DNA from 3 places in the Streptomyces sp. NBC_00370 genome. Region 2 is predicted to be linked to each of the others. Evidence: riboswitches for the same ligand, from Rfam matches in the RefSeq annotation. Region 2 holds a riboswitch; each other region holds the start of a gene.

Region 1 (7,846 bases), 200 kb from region 2:
ACCGGACCGCTGGCCGAGGCGTCGCTCGCCGCCCTGCGCTTCGACACCGCCGTCATCGGCTGCTGCGGCCTGACCGTGGCCGACGGCCTGACCGCGTACGATCTCGCCGACGCGACGATCAAGCGCGCCGCGATCACCTCGGCCCGCCGGGTCATCGCCGTGGCCGAGGCCGCCAAACTCTCCCGTACGGCCCTGGCGTTCGTCGCCCCGGCCGCCGCGCTGCACGCCGTGGTGACCGAGCGGTCCGCCCCGCAGGACGAGATCGACGGGCTGACCGCGGCCGGGGTCACCGTACGGAAGGTGTGACTCCTGGCTGACCCCGCTGCGATCGCACCCTACGTCGCGGCCAACGACCGTGTGTCCTGCGCCACATCAGGCCCTGTCGGTGTCACAACCGCGCCCCCCGCGCCGTCATGTGTCCGGACGGAACTGTCCATCCTGGCCGTTTCTGGGGGACACGGATGAGCACGACACGACAGGCACCCGCGGGTGAGCGCATGGCCGACTGGGCGGACGGCCGGCTCGGCATCTACGGCCTGGGCAGGACCTATTTGCGCAAGGTCTTCCCGGACCACTGGTCCTTCATGCTGGGCGAGATCTGCCTCTACAGCTTCATCATCCTCGTCCTCACGGGCGTCTACCTGACTCTCTTCTTCCACCCGTCGATGAACGAGGTGGTGTACCACGGGAGTTACGCCCCGCTGAACGGCATCAGGATGTCGGAGGCGTACGCCTCCACGCTGGACATCAGCTTCGACGTGCGCGGCGGACTGCTGATCCGGCAGATCCACCACTGGGCCGCACTCGTCTTCCTCGCCGCGCTGCTCGTGCACATGATGCGGCACTTCTTCACCGGCTCGTTCCGCAAGCCCCGCGAGATCAACTGGCTGTTCGGCTGGCTGATGCTGATCATCGGGCTCTTCGAGGGGCTGACCGGCTACTCGCTGCCGGACGACCTGCTGTCCGGTACGGGGATGCGCTTCGTGGACGGCGCCGTCCTCTCCACGCCCGTCGTCGGCACGTACCTGTCGATGTTCCTGTTCGGCGGGGAGTTCCCGGGACACGACATCGTGTCGCGCTTCTACTCCGTGCATGTGCTGCTGTTCCCGGGGATCATCGCCGCGCTCGTCGTCGTCCATCTGATCCTCGTCGTCTACCACAAGCACACCCAATTCCCGGGCCCCGGACGGACGGAGAAGAACGTCGTGGGGGCGCCGCTGATGCCGGTGTACATGGCGAAGGCCGGCGGCTTCTTCTTCCTGGTCTTCGGGACGATCGCGGTGATCGCGGCGGTCGCGGCGATCAACCCCGTCTGGTCGTACGGCCCTTACCGCCCCGACCAGGTGTCGACCGGTGCCCAGCCCGACTGGTACCTCGGCTTCTCCGAGGGACTGATCCGCATCATGCCGGGCTGGGAGATCAACGCCTGGGGTCACACACTCGTCCTCGGTGTGTTCGTGCCGCTGATGGTCTTCCCGCTGATGCTGGTCTTCATCGGGGCCTATCCGTTCGTCGAGGCATGGATAACCGGCGACCGCCGCGAACACCATCTGCTGGACCGGCCGCGCGACCGGCCGGTCCGTACGGCCATCGGCGCCGCGTGGATCAGTGAGTACCTGGTCCTGCTGGTCGGAGGCGGGAACGACCTGTGGGCGACCCACTTCCATCTGTCCATCAACGCCATCACCTGGACCGTGCGGGTCGCGTTCTTCGTGATGCCGGTGATCGTCTTCGTCGTGACCCGACGCGTCTGTCTGGGACTGCGGCGGCGCGACCGGGAGAAGGTGCTGCACGGCAGGGAGACCGGCATCGTCAAGCGGCTGCCGCACGGCGAGTTCGTCGAGGTGCACGAGCGGCTCTCGCCGGCCGAACTGTTCACCCTGACGCAGGGCGAACAGCCGCAGCCGCTCCAGCTCGGCCCCGCGACGGACAGCAACGGCGTGACCCGCAGAACCGGCCTGGCCCAGCGGGTGCGCGTACGGCTGTCACGGGCCTTCTACGACGAGAAGTCGCGGGTGTGACGGGCGGTGGCCGGCGTGCGCCGAGCGGCGCGCACCCAGGTGTCCGACGTGGTCCCGGATTGCGGGCGAGGGTGCGCGCGGGCCGTTCTTCCCTCTAGGCTGGTCCGTGCGACTGGTGAGCCCTGTCCGCCAGAGAGGGCTTCGTAAGAGGGAACCCGGTGAGAATCCGGGACTGCCCCGCAGCGGTGAGTGGGAACGACCGCCGTCATACGCACTGGACCCGGCCGGGTCTGGGAAGCGACGGCCATTAGGTGTCCCGTGACCTTCACGAGACGAGCCCACGAGTCCGAAGACCTGCCCGTTGCCCGTGCGCGACCGATCGCGCGCGGACATCCCGGTGACCTCGTGGGCGGGTCGGCGTACACATCGAGCGGCATACGCGGCGGCACAGCCTCGCGGGCGGCCCGGTTGGTCCGTCCCTTCGCGTCCGCGGTCCCGTCCCCGGGATACCAGGACACATCTCGCGAAGGAGAGTTCCGTGACAGCGAAGCCCGCAGCCGCGGCAGCACGAGCCACCGTCCACGGCTACCCCCGCCAGGGTCAGAACCGTGAACTGAAAAAGGCCGTCGAGGGGTACTGGAAGGGCCGAGTCACCGCCGACGCCCTCCGGGAGACCGCGGCAGGCCTGCGCCGTTCGAACTGGCAGCAGCTGGCCGAGGCCGGCATCGAGGAGGTGCCGTCCGGTGACTTCTCGTACTACGACCATGTTCTGGACACCAGCGTCATGGTCGGCGCTGTCCCCGAGCGGCACCGCGCGGCGGTCGGCGCCGACGCGCTCGACGGGTATTTCGCGATGGCCCGGGGCAATCAGGACATCGCCCCGCTCGAAATGACCAAGTGGTTCGACACGAACTACCACTACCTCGTGCCGGAGCTGGGCCCGGACACCGTCTTCACCGCCGACTCCGGCAAGCAGGTCACCGAGCTGAAGGAGGCTGTCGCGCTCGGGCACACCGCGCGGCCGGTCCTCGTCGGCCCGGTCACGTACCTGCTGCTCGCCAAGCCCGCGCCCGGCGTCGCGGCCGACTTCGAGCCGCTGACCCTGCTGGACCGGCTGCTGCCGGTGTACGCCGAGGTGCTGGCCGATCTGCGGGCGGCCGGCGCCCAGTGGGTGCAGCTCGACGAGCCCGCGCTGGTGCAGGACCGCACCCCCGCCGAACTGAACGCCGCCGCCCGCGCCTACCGCGACCTGGGCGGCGCGGCCGACCGGCCGAAGCTGCTCGTCGCCTCGTACTTCGGGCGGCTCGGCGAGGCGCTGGCCGTCCTGGCCAAGGCGCCGGTCGAAGGCCTCGCCCTCGACTTCACCGAGTCGGGCGCCGCCAACCTCGAAGACCTCGCAGCGGCCGGCGGACTGCCCGGCAAGCGGCTGGTCGCCGGCGTCGTCAACGGCCGCAACATCTGGATCAACGACTACGAGAATTCACTGGCCACGCTGGGCACCCTCCTCGGTCTCGCGGACCGGGTCGACGTCTCGTCGTCCTGCTCGCTCCTGCACGTACCGCTGGACGCAGACGCCGAGCGCGACATCGATCCGCAGATCGCCCGCTGGCTCGCGTTCGCCCGGCAGAAGACGCAGGAGATCGCCGTCCTGGCGCGCGGTCTGGCACGGGGCACCGATGCCATCGCTGCCGAACTCGCCTCCAACCGCGCCGATCTGGCCTCCCGCGCCGGGTCGGAACTGACCAGCGACCCCGCGGTACGGGCCCGTACCGCGGCCATCACCGACGCCGACGGGCGGCGCTCGCAGCCGTACCCCGAGCGGACCCTCACCCAGCGCGCGCACCTCGGGCTCCCGCTGCTGCCGACCACGACCATCGGCTCGTTCCCGCAGACCGACGAACTGCGCACCGCCCGGGCCGACGTGCGGACCGGCCGGATCGACACCGCCGGGTACGAGGAGCGCATCAAGAACGAGATCAGGGACGTCCTGTCCTTCCAGGAGAAGGCCGGGATCGACGTCCTGGTGCACGGCGAGCCCGAACGCAACGACATGGTGCAGTACTTCGCCGAGCAGCTGACCGGCTATCTGGCGACGCAGCACGGCTGGGTGCAGTCCTACGGCACCCGGTACGTCCGGCCGCCGGTGCTGGCCGGCGACATCTCACGGCCCGAGCCGATGACGGTGCGCTGGACGACGTACGCGCAGTCCCTGACCGACCGCCCGGTCAAGGGCATGCTCACCGGACCCGTCACCATGCTGGCCTGGTCCTTCGTCCGCGACGACCAGCCGCTCGGCGACACCGCGCGCCAGGTCGCCCTCGCGCTGCGCGACGAAGTGAACGACCTTGAGGCGGCCGGTACTTCGGTCATCCAGGTCGACGAGCCTGCCCTGCGCGAAACGCTGCCGCTGCGTGCCGCCGACCACGCCGCCTACCTGGACTGGGCCACCGAGTCGTTCCGGCTCACCACCAGCGGTGTCGGCCCGGCCACCCAGATCCACACGCACATGTGCTACGCCGAGTTCGGCGACATCGTGCAGGCCATCGACGACCTCGACGCCGACGTCATCAGCCTGGAGGCCGCCCGCTCGCACATGCAGGTCGCCGGCGAACTCGCCGCACACGGCTACCCGCGTGAGGCGGGCCCCGGCGTGTACGACATCCACTCGCCGCGCGTGCCGAGCGCCGAAGAGGCGGCGGCCCTGCTGCGTAAGGGACTTGAGGCCATCCCGGCCGAGCGGCTGTGGGTCAACCCCGACTGCGGCCTGAAGACCCGCGGCTGGCCCGAGACCCGGGCCTCGCTGGAGAACCTGGTCGCGGCCGCCCGCGAGATCCGCGCCGAACTGGCCACCGAGGGCTCCTGACCGACGGAAGCGGTCCGGGGCGGACACCACGGGTGTCTGCCCCGGACCTGCCTGGTGCTGCCCGCGTGTCGGAGTCGCTGACCGCCGCGGTGTTGGGGGAGTGTTCGGCAGTCCGCAGCCGATGAGCAATCTTGCCGTTCCGACATGATCCGTACCGTGACGCCGTTCGAATCCCCCTTTCTCAACGTGCGGAGCGGAAATCATGGACGGCTCTCCTGCGGTCGGCAGCGGCGGCAAACCCGGACCGGTCGACAACCACGCGGACGACTGCGGTTGCCCCCGCACGGCCGATCTCGACGGCGACAGCATCGCCGCGGCGAGCCGGCGCACCTTCCTGCGGGGCGCGGGCGCGGTGGGGGCAGGCGCGGCTGCGGCCGGACTGCTGGGCGCCACACCGGCGTTGGCCGCCGCCGGTGCCGGCCGGCCGGACGAGGACCCGTACGGCCGGACGACGATGACCCCCGCACCGCGCGGCACGTGGCGGCCGGACCCGGAGAATCCGCGCTTCACGGTCGTCGTGATGCCCGACACGCAGTACATGTTCGACCAGGACCGCATCCACCCGGTCCCCGTCGAGGCGTCCTTCCGGTACGTCCTCGACCCCGAGCGCCGGGCCGGTGGCGACGACGAGAACATCGTCTTCCTCGCCCACCTCGGCGATGTGACCAACAACGGCCTCGCCGAGGAGTACTCAGCGGCGACCAAGGTCTTCGACATGCTCGACCGGGCCGGCGCCTCGTACGGGGTGCTGGCGGGCAACCACGACGTCTCGGCTGACGACCAGCGTGGCGCCACCCCGTACCTGGACAGCTTCGGCCCCGCGCGGGCGAGGAAGACGCCCGGCTACCACTCCTCCAGCCCCGACGGCTACAACACCTGCCACATCTTCCGGGCCGGCGGCCGGTCCTGGATGCTGCTCTCCCTCGACTGGCGGCTGTCGGAGAAGGGCTTCGCCTGGGCGAACAAGGTCATCGCCGACAACCCGACGCTGCCGGTCATCGTGACCACACACGAGATCGTGGACTCGGACGGGGAAGGCAACGCCTCGCTGTCCGAGTACGGCCGGCAGATGTGGGACAAGCTCATCAAGGACAACGACCAGGTCTTCCTCACCCTCAACGGGCACTTCTGGCCGCCCGGGAACACCGTGCTGAAGAACAGCGCCGGCCACGACGTGCACCTGCACATCACCAACTACCAGGACCGGTACTACGGCGGTGCAGGGATGATCCGTTCCTACCGCTTCGACCTCAACCGCGGTGTGATCGACATCGCCACCCTCTCGCCGTGGATACGCGAGCTGGCGGCGAAGGACGAGCTGAACGCCCTCGCCGCGCAGGAGATCGAACTGACCTCCAAGGTCGACCACTTCTCCATGGTGATCGACTTCGACGAGCGCTTCGCCGGCTTCGCGCCGGTACCGCCGCGTGCGCCGCGCCCGGCCCGGCGGATGCTGGTGCCCGGCACACTCGCCTACTGGCGGTTCGACGAGGGCGCGGCCGCCGGCAGCGACGTCGCGGGCGACACGAAGATCAAGGACCTGACGGGCCATGGCAACGACCTGGTGCTGCGCACCGTCCCCGGTTCCCCCGCACACAGTCTGACCTGGACCGACGACCACCACCCCGACCAGCCGGGACACGGCGCGCTGGTCTTCGCGGGACAGGGCAACCCGGTCAGCGGCGCGTATCTCCAGACCCTCGACCGCGCCCCGATCAACCGGGAGACCTTCCGGCACGGTTTCACCTTCGAGCTGTTCTTCAAGGTGCCCGCCGACTGGGACCCGAACCGCAACGGCTGGTCGTCGATGCTCAGCCGCTGGGGCACGGCGGCCGAGGCGGGGAAGAACGGTCCGTCGGCGACCGCCGAGGAGCCCGTGCTCACCATCAGCCTGTCGAGCTCCGTCGAACTGCAGTGGAACGCCTATCCGCTCAACCAGACCGGTGCCACGACGGGTTGGAGCCATCTGTTGCAGCAGGACGAGTGGTGGCATGTCGCCGTCGTCAACGACGGCCGTATCAGCAAGCTGTACGTCAACGGCTGCGAGGAAGGCCGTAACCCGACCAGCCCCGCCGTCGGTCTCGCCACCCTCAACTTGCCGTTCATGCTGGGCGGTTACGAGTGGGCCGGCGCCGTCAGCCAGGTCTTCCACGGCACCATCGGTGACGTACGGATCGCCGACCGGGCCCTGAAGCCGGGCCAGTTCATGAACGCCTGATCCGCGGCGGCGGTGCGGTGACGGCCGGGGGCACAGGGGCCGTGGCGGCCGGGACGGTCAGGCGTGTGACGGCGCCGAGTCCTCCCGGCCGTCGTCCGCCCGCCGGCGCCGGTGTCACCGCGTCAGGGGAAGACCGGTACCCGCGGTCGCCGCGCGGGCGGCGTCCGTCGTGGGGTGGAGATTCATCACGCGGTCCACACCGGTCACCTCCAGCAGCCGCCGCACCGGCTCGGAGGGAGCGGCGATCCGCAGGGTGGTCGCCTGGTGGATGTGCAGCAGCAGGTTCAGGAAGCTGGAGTCGCAGAACGTGATGTCACTGGCATCCAGGATGACCGTCCGATGCGACGCGGCGGCGCTTCCCAGCTCGTCCTGCAGGGGGCCGAGGCTGTCGATGTCAACGTCGCCGTGGGCCGCGATAACCGCGGGCTTGTCTGTCAAGGGCTTCTCGATCCATGCGGGGGCCGGGCTCAGGTGGTGCTACTACGACGGTAGCCTAGGCCCGATCGGACGCCCGGGGCACCGGCCGCGACCACGAGTTGCCCGGCGAAGCCACAAACATCCCTGCTCAGCGACGTGGTCCGGCGCCCTGGGCGAGGAGGTTCCGGGCTACGCCGCCCGCGTCCGTTCGAGTAGTCGGCCCGGGGCTACCGGGGGAGTTTTGCGAGGAAGGTGTGGATTCGGTCCTCCAGCAGGGCGGCGGCTTGCGGGGTGTACGAGTCCAGTGACTCGTCCGTGAAGAGGTGTTCGGTGCCCGGGTAGAGGAAGAGTTCCGCGTCCTTCGCGCCGGCCACCAGGGCTCGGGCG
Region 2 (7,846 bases):
GCCAGGAACCGCGCCTCCAGCGCCGCGCGGACGGCCAGCAGCCCGGGATCCCACTCGCGCTCCGCGGCGACGCCGGCGAACCCCCGGTAATGCAACTCGTAACAGAGATAGAGCGCGAGTTGGAGATCATCTCCGTAGGGATCGGCGGCGGACACGGTCTCCGCCGAGGGCGCGGCCCCCGAATTGCGGAGCAGCGCGATGACGGCGGCCGAGATTTCTCCCCGGCCTGTCGGCAATTCCGGCTCGGTCCGGCCCGCTGTTCCCCGGGGAAATGTATCTGACATACGCGCCGAGTGCCCCGACCTGCCAGGATTAATCATGGGACGGATCCGGGCCGCGTTTTGGATCGGCGCACTTCGGGCAAACATTTCGTCGTCCTTCGACAGGAGGGTATGTGAATGCCTTCTCGTGTGAGTGGAAATGTCAAATCGAATCATCCGCATGACGATTCCCCCGATACGGCGGATGCCTTCCGCAGGCTGGCGCGGCTGCCCGAGGGCGCCGAGAAGGTCCGCGTCCGGCAGGAGGTCGCCACCGCGTGGCTGCCGCTGGCGCACCGGATGGCGTGCCGCTACCGCAACCGGGGCGAGTCCCTGGAGGATCTGACGCAGGTCGCCTCGCTGGGTCTCGTCAAGGCGGTGAGCCGGTACGACCCGGCGCGCGGCAAGCCGTTCGAGAGCTACGCGATCCCCACCATCGACGGCGAGATCAAGCGCCACTTCCGCGACTACATGTGGAGCGTGCATGTGCCCCGGCGGGTCCAGGAGCTGCGGGCCGGGGTCCGCGTCGCCCGGCAGGAGCTGGCGCAGAGCGTCGGCGGACGGATCCCGACGGCCACCGAGATCGCGGCGCACACCGGGCTGACGGAGCAGGAGGTCATCGACGGCACGCGCGCCATCGACAGCTTCGCCGCTCTCTCGCTCGACGCGGAGTTCCGCGGCCAGGGGGACGACGCCGCGCATTCGCTCTCCGACACGCTGGGCGGCCTCGACCCGGCGCTGGACGTGGTCATCGACCGCGAGGCCGTGCGGCCCGGGCTCGGCTCGCTGCCGGACAGGGACCGGCGGATCCTGTACCTGCGGTTCTTCTGCGGGATGACCCAGAGCATGATCGCCAAGGAGCTGGGCATGTCGCAGATGCATGTGTCCCGGCTGATCAGCGGCTCGTGCACGCGGATCAGGGACGAGATCCTGGACGGGATCCTCGCGGACGACGACGAGTGCGCGTGAGCGCGTGGCCCGGGGACCCGGGGCCGGTGCGGCGGCACGCTCAGCGGAACCCGCCGCTGCCGAAGCTCCCGCCGGAGTCCTCGTTCCACTTCGGGGTCTTCTTCAGTGGCGCCGACCGCGAACCGATCGTGCCGTTGCCCTTCAGCTCGCCCGGCATCAGCCGCTCGTCGGACTCCGGTACTTCGTCCGGTTCGCGGTTCTCCAGGATCTCCCGGACGGGGCCCTCGTCCGGGAGTTTCGTCTGCTCGTCGGGCCGGGGCGGTACGGACTCGTGGTCTCTGATCCTGCGTCCCCACAAGAAGGCGCCGATCAGCACACCGACCACGATCAGGCCCACGATGGGCACGAGAATGGCCGTCACGCCGGGGGAGGACGCTAGATCCCAGTTCATCGTGTTCATGGTAATCGAGTACCCCGAAAAATCGGGTCATACCGCCACATCACGCACCTGCATCGCGCACCCGTACCGCACACCTACGAGATTGGACGTGCCACATGATCCGCGAAGTACTGGTGGGAGTGGTGTCCGGGCTGCGCAGCCAGCTGGGCACCGCGGCGGTCGCGCTGACGACGGACGCGGCGGAGACATCCCGCCCGGCGGCCCTCCTCGCCTCCCGGCCGGCCACGGCGCTCGCCTCCGTGGGCGCCGTGGGCGAGTTGGTGGGCGACAAGCTTCCGCGGACCCCGAGCAGGCTCGCCCCGGCCGGGCTGGTGCCCCGGACGCTGTTCGGCGGGCTGGCCGCCGCTGCGCTCGCCGGGCGCAGGCCCGGCGGCCCGCCCCCGGCGGTCGCGGCGACGATGGGCGCCGCGGGCGCCGTGGGCGGGTCCTTCGCCGGGGCGTGGTGGCGCCGGACGGCGCACGACAGGGCGGGTACCGACTGGCCCGGTGCCGTGGCCGAGGACCTGCTCGCCCTCGCGCTGGCCTGGACGGTGTGCCGCCCCGCACGGAACGGTCAGAAGCCCTCGGGCGCGCGCGGCGCGTAGTGCTTGGCGAGCCGGCCGATCTCGTCGTCGTCCAGCCGCAGTTCGACCGCTGCCACCGCGTCGCTGAGATGCTGTTCCTTCGTGACGCCGACGATCGGCGCGGTGACCGCCTGCTGGTGCAGCAGCCAGGCCAGCGCGATCTGCGCGCGTGACACGCCACGCTCGGCGGCGAGTTCGGCCACCGTCCGCACCGTCGCCCGGTCGGAGTCCTCCGCCTGCCGGTAGAGGGTGGAGCCGAACTGGTCGCTGCGCGCACGCGAGGTGGTGTCGTCCTCCCAGTCGCGGGTCAGCCGGCCCCGGGCCAGCGGGCTCCACGGCAGCACCCCGACCCCCTGGTCGAGACAGAACGGCAGCATCTCCCGCTCCTCCTCGCGCATCAGCAGGCTGTACTGGTCCTGCATCGACACGAACGGCGTCCAGCCGTGCAGTTCGGCGGTGTGCTGGGCGTTGGCGAACTGCCACGTCCACATCGAGGAGGCCCCGATGTAGCGCACCTTCCCGGCGCGCACGAGGTCGTGCAGCGCCTCCATCGTCTCCTCGATCGGCGTGTTCGGGTCGTAGCGGTGGATCTGGTACAGATCGATGTAGTCAGTGCCCAGCCGCCGCAGACTCGCCTCCGCCTGGCTGAAGATGGCCGCACGCGACAGACCCGCGCCCTTGGGACCCGCGTGCATCCGGCCGTTCACCTTGGTGGCGATCACGACCTCCTCGCGCTTGGCGAATTCGCCCAGCAGCCGCCCGACGATCTCCTCGCTCGACCCGAGCGAGTAGACGTTGGCCGTGTCGAAGGTGGTGATGCCCGCCTCGACGGCCTGCCGGACCAGCGGCCGTGACTCCTCCAGCGGCAGGGACCAGGGGTGGGACCCGGACTGCGGGTCGCCGAAACTCATACAGCCGAGGACGATCCTGGACACCTCAAGACCGGTCCGGCCCAGACGTACGTACTCCATTGCTTCTCCTCACGAAGAAACCCGCCGGGAAGGGCCCCGGCGGGTTTCTGACGGTGGTCGGGGTTCAGTTCACCGGGGCGCCGACCCGGTCGTCCGGACTGCTGCGGCGCACCGCCGGAACGGTCTCCGGAGCGAGGAGCCGCTGGGCGAGATGGCCGAAGATCAGCCCGAAGGCGCTCCACATGGTGATCTGGATGGCCAGCGAGGCCACCCTGAACTGCCAGAGCAGCGGCGCCGGGAAGTCCTTGGGCACTTCGTTGACGGTGGGCAGGAACGCGTACGCGAGGCCGACCAGCACACCGAAGCCGACGACGGCGGCGACCGTCGCGTTCCAGTTGCCGAGCCGCGGTGCCAGCCGCTTGCCGAAGATGACGGCCGCCACGGCCAGCAGCACACTCAGCACGATCATCAGCACATACAGCGTACTGCGCTTGCCGATGGTCCCCGGGTCGCCCACCGACGGCGGATTGGCCGGGTACTTGAGGAACGGCACGACGTAGACGGTGAGCAGCGCACCGCCCGCGAGCAGCATCGCCGTGGCCCGGGGCCCGAAGGCGCCGATCCGGCCGAGCGCGACACAGAACGCGAGCGCGGCGATACCGCCGACGGCGACGCCGAACACCAGGACGCCCGTGGCGAGTCCGGCGGTGGACTGGAGCGAGCGGCTGACGACTTCCATCTCGTGCTCGTGGCTGTGCGAGTCCTCGAACGCGATGGCCGAGTCGATCCTCGGCTCACCGAGCAGATAGGCGACGACGAGGGCGAGCACGCCTGCGGCGAGCCCCGCGAGCATGCCGCGCACCAACAGGGCCCTGACGGATATGGAGTTCATGAGCGGATTTCCTCGGTCTCTCAGTGGCAGGGGAAGCCGAGGAGATGGCGTCCGTCATGGACCCACTCGTGGATGTCGGTGCCGGAGAAGACAGAGGTGGCGCCCTGCTCGGCGCCGACGAAGTACAGCAGGAACAGCATCAGAACGCCGAAGAAGACCGCCCAGGGCGCTATCGCCTTGAGCGAGATGGGTGCGACGGCTGTGGAGCCGGTGGTGGGGGCGGCAGACTGTGCCATGGCCGAACCTCCTGGGGAACACGCGTCCCGATCGTGGTGCCTGAGACGAAGGTGCCGGGTCTGACTTCCCGCGGCGAACCGCGGGTCCACAGTGGCGCGACCGTGCCGGATTCTCACCGGACTTCCGTCACACCCTCGTCATGTCCTCGGCACCGTACCGCCCGTCGGCCCCGTGACGCCACAGTGCACCCCTCGTGCCCGCGTCCGGGCCCACGCCGTACGCACGGTCCGCGGCGGCCGGGACCGGGACGCTCAGCGCAGGCCGGACGAGCGGAAGACCGCCTCGGCCGCCGCGCCGTCCAGGCGTCCGGTGAGCCTGCGGAGCGTATCGGCGCCGTACAGCGGCCGGCCGTCTCTCAGCGACCCGAGGGCGTCCGTCTCCAGCCGGTACCAGAGCTGCGGCGCCGCGACGAGCACCCGCGGATCGACCTCGACCCTGCCGCCCTCCGTGTCGCACAGGACGAGGCGCTGGGCCACCCCGTCGGACATACGGACCGACAACAGCCGGTCCGTACGCACCCGATGCTCGCCGAGCAGCCCGCGCGAGGCCAGCCAGCCGGCCCCCGCCGACACCCGGGCCGGTACGAGTACGACGAACAGCAGCACGGCGAGCCCGGTCCAGAACACGGCGTGCCGCAGGGTCAGATCGCCCGAAGCGCCGTCGACCACCAGCAGCAGGGTCAGCAACACCCCTGCGCACCCCGCCGCCTGCCGGGCCTCACCGGCCCAGCGGTCGTCGTACACCGTGCCCGGCGCGCCCCGGCTGCCGGCGCCGGGCCCCGTGGCCGCCCCTCCCGCCCGACGTCGTCCCATGGCGGTGACTCTAGGCACGGAACGGACCGGCGCTCCACGCCTTGACGGACGGCTGACGCGACCGCGTGCGGCTTTGACGCCCGCCTGACGCCGCCCGGCAGCCCCCGGCGTCACTCGACATGCCCGCCCGGCACATTCCGGTAAGAATCGTGCGGGGCCGGCCGGCTCGGTCCACGGGCCGCCTGCGTGTCGGGCGCCCGTCGTCGGGCAGACGAACACAGCTGTACATGACGAGAAAGGACGTGATCCGGATGCGAGTGGCATTTCTCGTTGCTCCCGAAGGCGTGGAGCAGGTCGAGCTGACCGAACCCTGGAAGGCGGTGGGGGAGGCGCGCGGCGAGCGCGAGCTGATCTCGACCGCGCCGGGCCAGGTGCAGGCGTTCAACCACCTCGACAAGGCGGACACCTTCCCCGTCGACCGGACGGTGGCGCAGAGCTCCGTCGAGGACTACGACGGTCTCGTGCTGCCCGGCGGTGTCGCCAACCCCGACGCGCTGCGGACGGATCCCGCGGCGGTGGCCTTCGTGAAGGCGTTCTTCGACGCGGGCAAGCCGGTGGCGGCGATCTGCCACGCCCCGTGGACGCTCATCGAGGCCGATGTGGTGCGTAACAGGACGCTGACGTCCTGGCCGAGCCTGCGGACCGACATCCGCAACGCCGGCGGTACCTGGGTGGACGAGCAGGTCAAGGTCTGCACCGCCGCGCCCAGCCCGCTCATCACCAGCCGCAAGCCGGACGATCTGAAGGCGTTCTGCGAGGCGTTCATCCAGCAGTTCGGCGGTTGAGTCCTCCGCGAGGCAGCCTGTACCCCGGACCGGCTCTGTCCGGCGCCCCGCCACGGCGGGACGCCGGACATCGTCGTTACGGCTGGACGGCCAGCGTGAAGGAGTGCCCCGCCGGGTCCGAGTAGACGCGCGTGTCGCGCGGGCCGCCGTTGTCCTTGGTGTCCAGCGGGCGTGCGCCGAGGCTGATCGCCTCACGCTCCGCCTCGTCGATGTCCTCGCGGGCCACCATGATGCGCAGATGGGCCTGTTGAGAGGTTTCGGGCCGGGGCCAGCTGGCAGGCGCGTAGCCGTGGTCCCTGCGGATCGCGAGATGGACGCCGGACTGTCCGACGATCTCCACGAAGTCCGGGTCGGTACCGATCTTGATCTCCGCTTCGAAGAAGGTGGCGTAGAACTCGGCGAGGTCGGCGGGTTCGGCACAGTCGAGGACGAGGACGCTGGTCTTGGCGACGGTCATGCCGACCGTGTACCCCCGGCCCTGACGGGCACACAGCTGCCGTGGCCCGTCGGGGCGCCCGGTGGTTGGCCCGCTGCCCAGCGGGTACCCGGGCCGCCGGCGCTTCATCCGGCCGACCGGTTCCGGTCGCACTCCGACGGCCCGGGGGAGAGCCTGGGAGCGATCCCTTCCCAGGCTTCCACGTACAGCTTCGGCGCAGAGAGGAACAACCCCATGAGCAACGCTGAACAGTCGGCGACCGAGGTCGCGGTGCAACTCGGCGGACAGGCCAAGGAGGACGCCCACACGGTGTTCGCGGTCCTCGGCACGGCCTTCGCCTCCGACCGCGCCGCCGACGACGTACCCCAGGACGTGCCGGCCGACCGGCAGGCCGTCTGGACGGCCACCTTCGACGTGGCGGACGTACGCGGCGAGGCGGCGCCCGCCGAGCTGTCCTCGCCCGTCACCGCCACCCTCCAGGGCGGCCACAAGGCGGTGGACGCCCTGCACGCGGCGCTCACCTCCGCCTTCTCCGTACGGGTCGTGGGTACGGCGGCGGGCGACCAGGAGGAGGAAGTCACGCTGCGGCTGGAAAGCCACCGCTGACGGGGCCGACGGCGGGGCGACAGCCGCTTGTGTTGCGCATCCGGCGCAACGGGGTCAGTCTGTTGGTGACCCAGAAGTGGCTGTTGCTCACGCTTCGTGTTCGGGGGTCGTTGCTACGCCGTAGGCACAACGCCGTGAAGCATGTGGGCCTCTCTGTGAGGAGCCTCAAACATGACAGTTCCACTCGACCGGCACTACGAGGTGGAATTGCACGCCTCCGCGGAGCGCGTATCGCAGATCCGGCGCATCGTCGCCGCTCACCTTCGTTATTGGAAACTCGACCTGCACGTCGCACCCGTCTCCCAGGGCATCGACGAACTGCTGACCAATGTCCACCGTCACGTTGGCGACGACAACAGGTGCATTGTGGAACTGCGTTGGACCGGACGTCATCTCACGACGTCCGTCGAGGACAACGGGCCGAGGATGCCCCGGCTGCTGACGGCCGGCGGCGGGGGCCTCGCCCGCGTCGCCGCTGTCAGCGACAGCTGGGGCACCTGCGCCACCGCCGAGGGCAAAGTCATCTGGTTCACCCGCAGTGTGGAGGCTCCGCAGAGCGTCCTGCGGGTGCCCACGATCCCGCTCACCCTGGTCGGCGCGGCCCAGCGGCACCCCGGCCCCGACCGGGAGTTCCTTCCGGTGCTCGCGCCGTTCCCCGCGCGGGAACCGGCCGCGGCGCTCGTCTGACCGCGTCCCGGGGCCGACACCCGCCCCGGGAGCACGCGACCGGCCCGCACGAAGCGGGCCGGTCGTCGCCAAACCGTGCCGGCCGTACAGCGGCGGCGCCGCTCGGCCGTCGGCCGTGCTCAGTCGTCGTCGGCGTCCGGTACGAGATGGATCGCGGCCTCCTCGGCCGAGGCGGCCGCGCCGTCGATGCCGACGTCGCTGGCGATCATGTCCTTCTCCGCGTCCTCGTGGGCGCCCTCGTCGGGCGCCACCAGGCGGCCCGCCCTGGCGTCCCCGACCTCGTCGTCC
Region 3 (7,846 bases), 5.4 Mb from region 2:
GCGGCGGCTTGAGCGCCGCGTCGCTGGCGTACCGGCCGGCCGCGACTGCGGCCGCGCCGACACCGATCATCGTGGTGACGGCTGCTGCCGTCGCTGTTGCCGGGCGCACCCTCACAGTGTGGTGACCGTCGGCCCGGCCCGCCAGTGGACGGGGACCACCGGTGACATTCGACACGGCCGGTCGCGGGGGTCAGCTCTGCTTGCCGTACCCCTTCAGTTTCTCCGTCACCTCGGCCAGCTCCGCCTCGGAGAGCAGCGTCGGGGTGTGTCCCGGCACCGCCGACGCGGTCAGCCACAGGCGGCACATCCACTCCAGCTGGGCCGTGCGGTCGTACGCCTGGTCGAGGGTGGCGCCGTGGGCGACCGTGCCGTGGTTGCGCAGCAGACAGGCGCTGCGGTCGCGGAGTGCTTCGAGCATGTACGTGGCGAGCTGGTCCGTCCCGTACGTGGCGTACGGCGCGACGCGGACCGGACCGCCCAGGGCGGCCGCCATGTAGTGGATCAGGGGCAGCTCGGGGACGAGCGTGGAGACGGCGGTGGCGTGCACGGCGTGGGTGTGGACGACGGCGGCGGCCGGGGTGCTGCGGTAGACCGCCAGATGCAGCGGCAGTTCGCTGGTCGGCGGGAGGGATCCGGCGACCTGCTCCCCGTCGAGCCGGACCGCTACGGTGTCGTCGGGGGTCAGCCGGTCGTACGGCACCGCGCTCGGGGTGACGAGGACGAGATCGCCGACGCGGGCCGACACGTTGCCCGACGTGCCGACGACGAGGCCTTCGGCGGCCGTCCTGCGGGCGGTGGCAACGACGTCCTGCCAGGCCTGCCTGACCGCGTCGTCGTCCACGGAGGTCCGTTGCCGCGAGCGTGGCTGGGGCCGTGGCCGCGACGCTGGCGGGGGCGGCTGTGTCCGGTGCTCTGTCATGCGCAGATCCTGTCAGGCGGGCCGCAATTCGGGCAGTGCGGTGCGGTCCGTGGCCTCCCCCGTGGAGAGACACCTCAAATACCTGCCTAGTTCATCTTCCGTTCACTCTTATTCGATTGCCTGAACGGCATGGAGCACCTCACGCTGCTGCTCGCGATCGTGATCGCGACGGCTCTCGTGTTCGATTTCACGAACGGTTTCCACGACACCGCCAACGCGATGGCTACGACCATCTCGACCGGCGCTCTCCAGCCAAAGATCGCGGTGGCCATGTCCGCCGCCCTCAATCTCGTCGGCGCCTTCCTGTCGGTCGAGGTCGCCAAGACCATCTCCGGCGGCCTCATCAACGAACAGGGCATCAGGACCGAAGTCATCTTCGCCGCACTCGTCGGCGCCATCCTGTGGAATCTCTTCACCTGGCTGCTGGGCCTGCCGTCCAGCTCCTCGCACGCCCTCTTCGGAGGCCTGATCGGCGCCACCCTGATGTCCGTCGGTACGTCGGGGGTCAACGGCGGGGTCGTCGTCACCAAGGTGCTCATCCCCGCGCTCGCGGCGCCGGTCGTCGCGGGGCTCGCCGCGACGGCCGCCACCCGTCTGACGTACCGGATCGGACGGCACACCGACGAGAAGGACACCGCCAAGGGGTACCGGGCGGGGCAGATCGCCTCCGCCGCCCTGGTCTCCCTCGCCCACGGCACCAACGACGCGCAGAAGACCATGGGTGTGATCACCCTCGCCCTGGTCACCGGCGGTGTGCTGGCGCCCGGGTCCAACCCGCCGCTGTGGGTCATCGTCTCGGCCGGCACGGCCATCGCGCTCGGCACCTACCTCGGCGGCTGGCGCATCATCCGCACCATGGGCACCGGACTCACCACCCTCAAGCCGCAGCAGGGCTTCGCGGCCCAGACCAGTGCCGCGACCGTCATCCTGGCCTCCTCCCACCTCGGTTTCTCGCTCTCCACGACTCAGGCGTGCTCCGGTGCCGTGATGGGCGCGGGGCTCGGCCGCAAGGGCGGGGTGGTCCACTGGTCCACCGCGACCCGGATGGCCGTCGCCTGGTGTCTGACACTGCCCGCGGCCGGTCTGGTCGCGGCGGGCGCGGAGTTCCTGACCGGACGGGGCCCCTGGGGCGTCGCCGTCGTCGCCGCGCTGCTCATCCTGGTGTCCGCGGTGATCTGGCGGGCCTCCCGTCGCCGGCCCGTCGACGCCACGAATGTGGTCGGCGGTACGGACGACGTGGTTCCGGTGTCCGTCGGACTCCCGCAGGATCTGTCGGCCACCATCCCGGCCCCCGCTCCGGTCCCCGGGGCCGCGACCACGGCCGCGACCGCGGCGGCTCCCACCACAGCGGCCTCGGCCACGGCGTAAGGACGGAACAGCATGGAAATCGACTGGGCGGCTCTCGGCTCCGTCTTCGGGGTCAGCCTCGTGGCCACCGTCGCGCTGGTTGGCCTGTTCACCCTCGGGGTCATCGGCCTCTCCAAGCAGGGCTCGGCGACCGCCGTGTCCGGCGCGTACGCTTGCTTCGCCCTGTGCGCGGCCGCCGTCGCGTACGGGATCTTCCTCATCGTCGCCTGACCCGGCCCCTGGCCCTGCCCGCACCGTCCCGCTCACCCTCGACCGCAGGTCAAGGGTGAGTTGACGGCTGTTCTCACAGCGTGGTGGACTGCCGAGGCCAAAAGGGACCGGTTCGCGCCGGTCCCGCGGTGGCAAGCAGAGGAAGCCGGTGCGAGTCCGGCGCGGTCCCGCCACTGTCACTGGGAGAGCGCAGCGCCCAGGAGCCAGGAACTCTCGCCGCCGCTTCACGTCGAGCCGGGGCGCGGACCCTGAGTGAGGACACTTCGCCATGCCTGGCCGCGGTTCAGCCGCCGAGCGGGTCTTCGCCTACGGCGCCACCGCCGGACTCCTGGCCGACCTGCTGTTCGCCGACCCACGGCGGGGACACCCCGTCGCCGCCTTCGGCCGCTCCGCAGGCGCCGTCGAGCGCGTCCTGTGGCGCGACCACCGGGGCTGGGGCGCCCTGCACACGGCGGTGTGTGTCGCGGGCGCCACCGGCGCCGCCGCGCTCGCCGGTCGGCTCGTACGGGACCGGCGCGCCGCGTCCGTCGTCCTGACCGCGGCAGCCACCTGGTCGGTCGTGGGCGGCACATCGCTGGGCCGGGAGGCGCGCGCCGTCGGAGCAGCGCTGAGCGCCGGGGACACCGAGCGGGCCCGTACGCTGCTCCCCCGGCTCTGCGGACGTGATCCGCAGGCCCTGGACGAGCGACAGATGGCCCGCGCCGTGGTCGAGTCCGTCGCCGAGAACACCTCCGACGCCGTGGTGGGCGCGCTCGTGTGGGGCGCGGTCGCCGGGGTGCCGGGACTGGTCGGATTCCGCGCCGTGAACACTCTCGACGCGATGGTCGGCCACAAGTCCGCCGCCTACCGACGCTTCGGCTGGGCCTCGGCCCGGCTCGACGACGTGGCCGGCTGGCCCGGGGCCCGGCTCACCGCCGCGCTGGCGACCGCCTTCGGTGGCGATCCGCGCGGCGCCCTGCGGGCGGTACGCGCCGACGCGGCCCGCCATCCGAGCCCCAACGCGGGCCCGGTGGAGGCGGCGTTCGCCGGTGCGCTGGGGGTACGGCTCGGCGGCACCCTCGCGTACGGCGGCCGGGTCGAGCACCGGCCGGTGCTCAACGGGGCGGCGGGGCGGCCGGTCGAGGTGGCCGACATCGAGCGTGCGGTACGCCTGTCGCGACGCGTCACCTGGCTCACGCTGGGCGTCTGTGCGGTGGGGCGGTTCGCGGTCGGGGCCGGGTTCGGGGCCGGGTCCAGGTTCCGGTCCGGAGTTGTTGGTCGGAGGGGGTCGATATGAGGGGCGGCGGACTGCTGGTCGCGGGCACGACGTCCGACGCGGGCAAGAGCGTCGTTACGGCGGGCATCTGCCGGTGGCTGGTGCGCCAGGGGGTGAAGGTCGCGCCCTTCAAGGGGCAGAACATGTCGCTCAACTCGTTCGTGACGCGCGAGGGCGCGGAGATCGGCCGGGCCCAGGCCATGCAGGCACAGGCCGCCAGGGTCGAGCCGACGGCGCTGATGAATCCGGTACTGCTCAAGCCGGGCGGCGACCGCAGCAGCCAAGTGATCCTGATGGGGCGGCCGGTGGGCGAGCTGAGCGCGCGCGGCTACCACGGCGGCCGGCAGGCCGAACTGCTCCAGCCCGTGCTGGACTGCCTCGATGAGCTGCGGAGCACGTACGACGCGGTGATCTGCGAAGGCGCCGGCAGTCCCGCCGAGATCAACCTCCGCCGTACCGACATCGTGAACATGGGCATCGCGCGGGCCGCCCAACTGCCGGTCGTGATCGTCGGGGACATCGACAGGGGCGGGGTCTTCGCCTCCTTCTTCGGCACGACGGCGCTGCTGAGCGAGGCGGACCAGTCGCTGGTCGCCGGGTATCTGATCAACAAGTTCCGCGGCGACGTGTCGTTGCTCGAACCGGGGCTCGACATGCTGAAGGGGCTGACCGGGCGCGCCACCTACGGGGTGCTGCCGTGGCGGACCGGGCTCGGCATCGACGAGGAGGACGGGCTGCGGGTGTCGCAGCACGGCACCGTACGCGAGTCGCGCGTCGCGCCGCCGTACGGCGAGGACGTGCTGCGGGTGGCGGTGTGCGCGGTGCCGCTGATGTCCAACTTCACCGATGTGGACGCACTGGCGGCCGAACCGGGTGTGGTGGTGCGGTTCGTCGACCGGCCCGAGGAACTGGCCGACGCCGACCTGGTGGTGGTGCCCGGCACGCGCGGCACGGTGAAGGCGCTCGGCTGGCTGCGGGAGCGCGGCCTGGCCGACGCGATAGCCCGGCGGGCGGCGGACGGCAGGCCGGTGCTGGGGATCTGCGGCGGGTACCAGATGCTCGGCGAACGGGTCGAGGACGACGTCGAGTCGCGGGCCGGCGTGGTGCCGGGGCTCGGACTGCTGCCGGTGCGGGTGCGGTTCGCCGTGGCGAAGACGCTGGCCCGGCCGGTGGGTCACGCGCTGGGCGAGGCCGTCGAGGGGTACGAGATCCATCACGGCGTGGCGGACGTGCGGGGCGGCGAGCCGTTCGTGGTCGACGGGGAGGGGCGGGCGCTGGACGGCTGCCGGGTGGGTGCGGTGCGGGGCACGCACTGGCACGGGGCGCTGGAGAGCGACGCGTTCCGGCGGCGGTTCCTCACGGAGGTGGCGCGGGAGGCGGGGCGGCGGTTCGTGCCGGCGCCCGACACGAGTTTCGGGGAGCTGCGGGAGGCGCAGCTGGACCTGCTGGGTGATCTGGTCGAGGAGCACGCCGATACGGCCGCGCTGATGCGGCTGATCGAGGACGGGGCGCCGACGGGGCTGCCGTTCGTTCCGCCGGGTGCGCCGTGACGGCCGTGCGGCGGGGTGTCGCCGTCCTGCGCGGTGTCGCCGTCCGGCGCGGTTCGGTTGGCGGTTGTGGTTGCGGTGGTTGCCGGGTGCCGTTCCGGGGTCGTGTCCTGCGCTGCATGATTTACGGCGCGTACTCCCGAGACGCGGAGCCACCGCCGAGATGCGCCACAAATCACGCTCTACGCTCCGGACACCACCCCTGCACGACCCCCTTCACCCCGACCGTCCGGGACACGTGTGCCGGACCACCGAGGGCAGTTGGCCGGGCGTTCGCGCCAGGGACGTGTCCCCCGGACCGCAGGGCACCGCTCACCCGCGCTGACGCGGGCGGTTGGGTGGACCCGCCCACGGGAGGGGGCCGGGGCCGGAGGAGGGGGGTGTCCGGACGTAAAGCGAAGGAGCTCATGCGACAAGCAGTCCGGACACCCCCCTCCGCAGGACCCGGAACCCGGCACACGTACCGACAACCGCAACCACCGAACCCGGCCGCCCCCGCCGGACGGCGACACCGCAGCCAAGATCCGTCAGCACGGAGGAGTCATACATGAGCACACCCTTTCCGTTCACCGCCGTCGTGGGGATGGACGATCTGCGGCTCGCGCTGCTGCTCAACGCGGTGAGTCCCGCCGTGGGCGGTGTGCTGGTGCGTGGCGAGAAGGGCACCGCCAAGTCCACCGCCGTGCGGGCGCTTTCGGCGCTGCTGCCGGAGGTGTCCGTCGTTCCGGGGTGCCGGTTCAGCTGTGATCCCGCTTCGCCCGATCCCGCGTGCCCCGACGGGCCGCACGCGGTGGTCGACGGGGTGGACAGGCCCGCCCGGGTGGTCGAGCTGCCCGTCGGTGCCTCGGAGGACCGGCTGGTGGGGGCACTGGACATCGAGCGCGCCCTCTCCGAGGGGGTGAAGGCGTTCGAGCCCGGTCTGCTGGCCGACGCGCACCGCGGGGTGCTGTACGTGGACGAAGTCAACCTGCTGCACGACCACTTGGTCGACCTGCTGCTGGACGCGGCTGCCATGGGCGCCTCGTACGTGGAGCGCGAGGGCGTCTCCGTACGGCATGCGGCGCGCTTTTTGCTGGTCGGGACGATGAACCCCGAAGAGGGCGAGCTGCGGCCGCAGTTGCTCGACCGGTTCGGGCTGACGGTGGAGGTGTCGGCCTCGCGTGATCCGGAGCTCCGGGTCGAGGTCGTGCGGCGGCGGCTCGCCTACGACGACGACCCGGCCGGGTTCGGCGCCCGGTGGGCCGACGAGGAGAACACGCTGCGCGAGCGGATCGTGACCGCGCGGGCCCTGCTGCCCGAAGTGCGGCTCGGGGACGCGGCGTTGCTGCAGATCGCCGCCACGTGCGCCGCGTTCGAGGTGGACGGGATGCGCGCGGACATCGTGATGGCGCGGACGGCGACGGCGCTGGCGGCCTGGGCCGGGCGTACGGATGTGCTCGCCGAGGACGTCCGGCAGGCGGCGCTGCTCGCCCTGCCGCACCGGCGGCGGCGTAATCCCTTTGACGCGCCGGGACTTGACGAGGACAAGCTGGACGACACGCTGGAGGAGTTCAAGGGCGACGACGATCCCGACCCTGGTCCGGATGGTCCTGGTGGCGGTGTTCCGCCTCAGGACGGGCCTGAGGAGGGGGGCGAAGCCTCCTCCGAGGAGGGCGAAGGGCAGTCGTCCGCTGCCGGTGGTGGCGGGCAGCAGGCGCCCGTCGGTGCCGCCGAGCCGTTCCGTACGAAGATGCTGAGCGTCCCCGGGCTCGGTGAGGGCGCCGCGGGGCGGCGGTCCCGTGCCCGTACCGAGCACGGCAGGACGACGGGTTCCCGTCGGCCGCGGGGGGCGCTGACCAAGCTGCATCTGGCGGCGACGGTGCAGGCCGCCGCGCCGCATCAGCTGGCGCGTGGCCGCAGCGGTCCCGGGCTTGTGGTGCGCAGGGACGATCTGCGGCAGGCGACCAGGGAGGGGCGTGAGGGGAACCTCGTGCTGTTCGTGGTCGACGCCTCGGGCTCGATGGCGGCGCGGCGGCGGATGAGCGCCGTGAAGGGCGCTGTGCTCTCGCTGCTGCTCGACGCCTACCAGCGGCGCGACAAGGTGGGTCTGGTGACCTTCCGCGGTACGGAGGCGACAGTGGCGCTGCCGCCCACGTCGTCGGTGGACGCGGCGGCGGCCCGTCTTGAATCGCTGCCGACCGGTGGGCGTACCCCGCTCGCCGCCGGGCTGCTGAGCGCCCACGACGTGCTGCGGGTCGAGCGGATGCGGGATCCCGCGCGCCGGCCGCTGCTGGTCGTCGTGACGGACGGCAGGGCGACGGGCGGCCCCGATCCGGTGGCGCTCGGCGGGCGTGCGGCGCGGCTGCACGCGGCGGAGGGTACGGCTTCGGTGGTGGTGGACTGCGAGTCGGGGCCGGTACGGCTGGGGCTCGCTGGGCAGTTGGCCGCCGATCTGGGCGGCACCGCCGTCACGCTCGACGAGCTGCGCGCCGACAGCATCGCCGGGCTGGTCAGGGACGTACAGCAGGGGAGGGCCGCTTAAATGCCGCAGGGACAGCCGGAGTCGGT

What was found. A riboswitch is a leader RNA that binds a small molecule or an ion and turns the genes downstream of it on or off. The one in region 2 is predicted to bind cobalamin.
Region 1: it holds a riboswitch for cobalamin, as region 2 does, so the genes downstream of both, metE (5-methyltetrahydropteroyltriglutamate--homocysteine S-methyltransferase) here and OHS57_RS33370 (CbtB domain-containing protein) in region 2, are expected to answer to the same signal.
Region 3: it holds a riboswitch for cobalamin, as region 2 does, so the genes downstream of both, OHS57_RS09115 (cobalamin biosynthesis protein) here and OHS57_RS33370 (CbtB domain-containing protein) in region 2, are expected to answer to the same signal.

What each region holds. Positions count from the first base shown of each region.
Region 1 covers NZ_CP107968.1:7,723,434-7,731,279, forward strand. Annotated here, with positions in the region: gene OHS57_RS34230 (DeoR/GlpR family DNA-binding transcription regulator) at 1-306, shown strand, start outside; gene qcrB (cytochrome bc1 complex cytochrome b subunit) at 462-2,021, shown strand; cobalamin riboswitch at 2,118-2,337, shown strand; gene metE (5-methyltetrahydropteroyltriglutamate--homocysteine S-methyltransferase) at 2,500-4,824, shown strand; gene OHS57_RS34245 (LamG-like jellyroll fold domain-containing protein) at 5,027-7,042, shown strand; gene OHS57_RS34250 (STAS domain-containing protein) at 7,157-7,480, opposite strand; gene OHS57_RS34255 (dienelactone hydrolase family protein) at 7,687-7,846, opposite strand, start outside.
Region 2 covers NZ_CP107968.1:7,521,189-7,529,034, forward strand. Annotated here, with positions in the region: gene OHS57_RS33340 (iron-containing redox enzyme family protein) at 1-284, opposite strand, end outside; gene OHS57_RS33345 (SigB/SigF/SigG family RNA polymerase sigma factor) at 399-1,229, shown strand; gene OHS57_RS33350 (DUF6479 family protein) at 1,270-1,620, opposite strand; gene OHS57_RS33355 (hypothetical protein) at 1,725-2,213, shown strand; gene OHS57_RS33360 (aldo/keto reductase) at 2,183-3,163, opposite strand; gene OHS57_RS33365 (CbtA family protein) at 3,228-3,995, opposite strand; gene OHS57_RS33370 (CbtB domain-containing protein) at 4,016-4,231, opposite strand; adenosylcobalamin (AdoCbl) riboswitch at 4,276-4,371, opposite strand; gene OHS57_RS33375 (hypothetical protein) at 4,484-5,044, opposite strand; gene OHS57_RS33380 (type 1 glutamine amidotransferase domain-containing protein) at 5,296-5,829, shown strand; gene OHS57_RS33385 (VOC family protein) at 5,906-6,286, opposite strand; gene OHS57_RS33390 (hypothetical protein) at 6,500-6,871, shown strand; gene OHS57_RS33395 (ATP-binding protein) at 7,043-7,558, shown strand; gene OHS57_RS33400 (DUF5709 domain-containing protein) at 7,678-7,846, opposite strand, start outside.
Region 3 covers NZ_CP107968.1:2,101,452-2,109,297, forward strand. Annotated here, with positions in the region: gene OHS57_RS09095 (alpha/beta hydrolase) at 1-109, opposite strand, end outside; gene OHS57_RS09100 (class II aldolase/adducin family protein) at 191-841, opposite strand; gene OHS57_RS09105 (inorganic phosphate transporter) at 1,049-2,287, shown strand; gene OHS57_RS09110 (hypothetical protein) at 2,300-2,497, shown strand; cobalamin riboswitch at 2,610-2,732, shown strand; gene OHS57_RS09115 (cobalamin biosynthesis protein) at 2,766-3,773, shown strand; gene OHS57_RS09120 (cobyric acid synthase) at 3,770-5,302, shown strand; gene OHS57_RS09125 (putative cobaltochelatase) at 5,847-7,820, shown strand; gene cobO (cob(I)yrinic acid a,c-diamide adenosyltransferase) at 7,821-7,846, shown strand, end outside.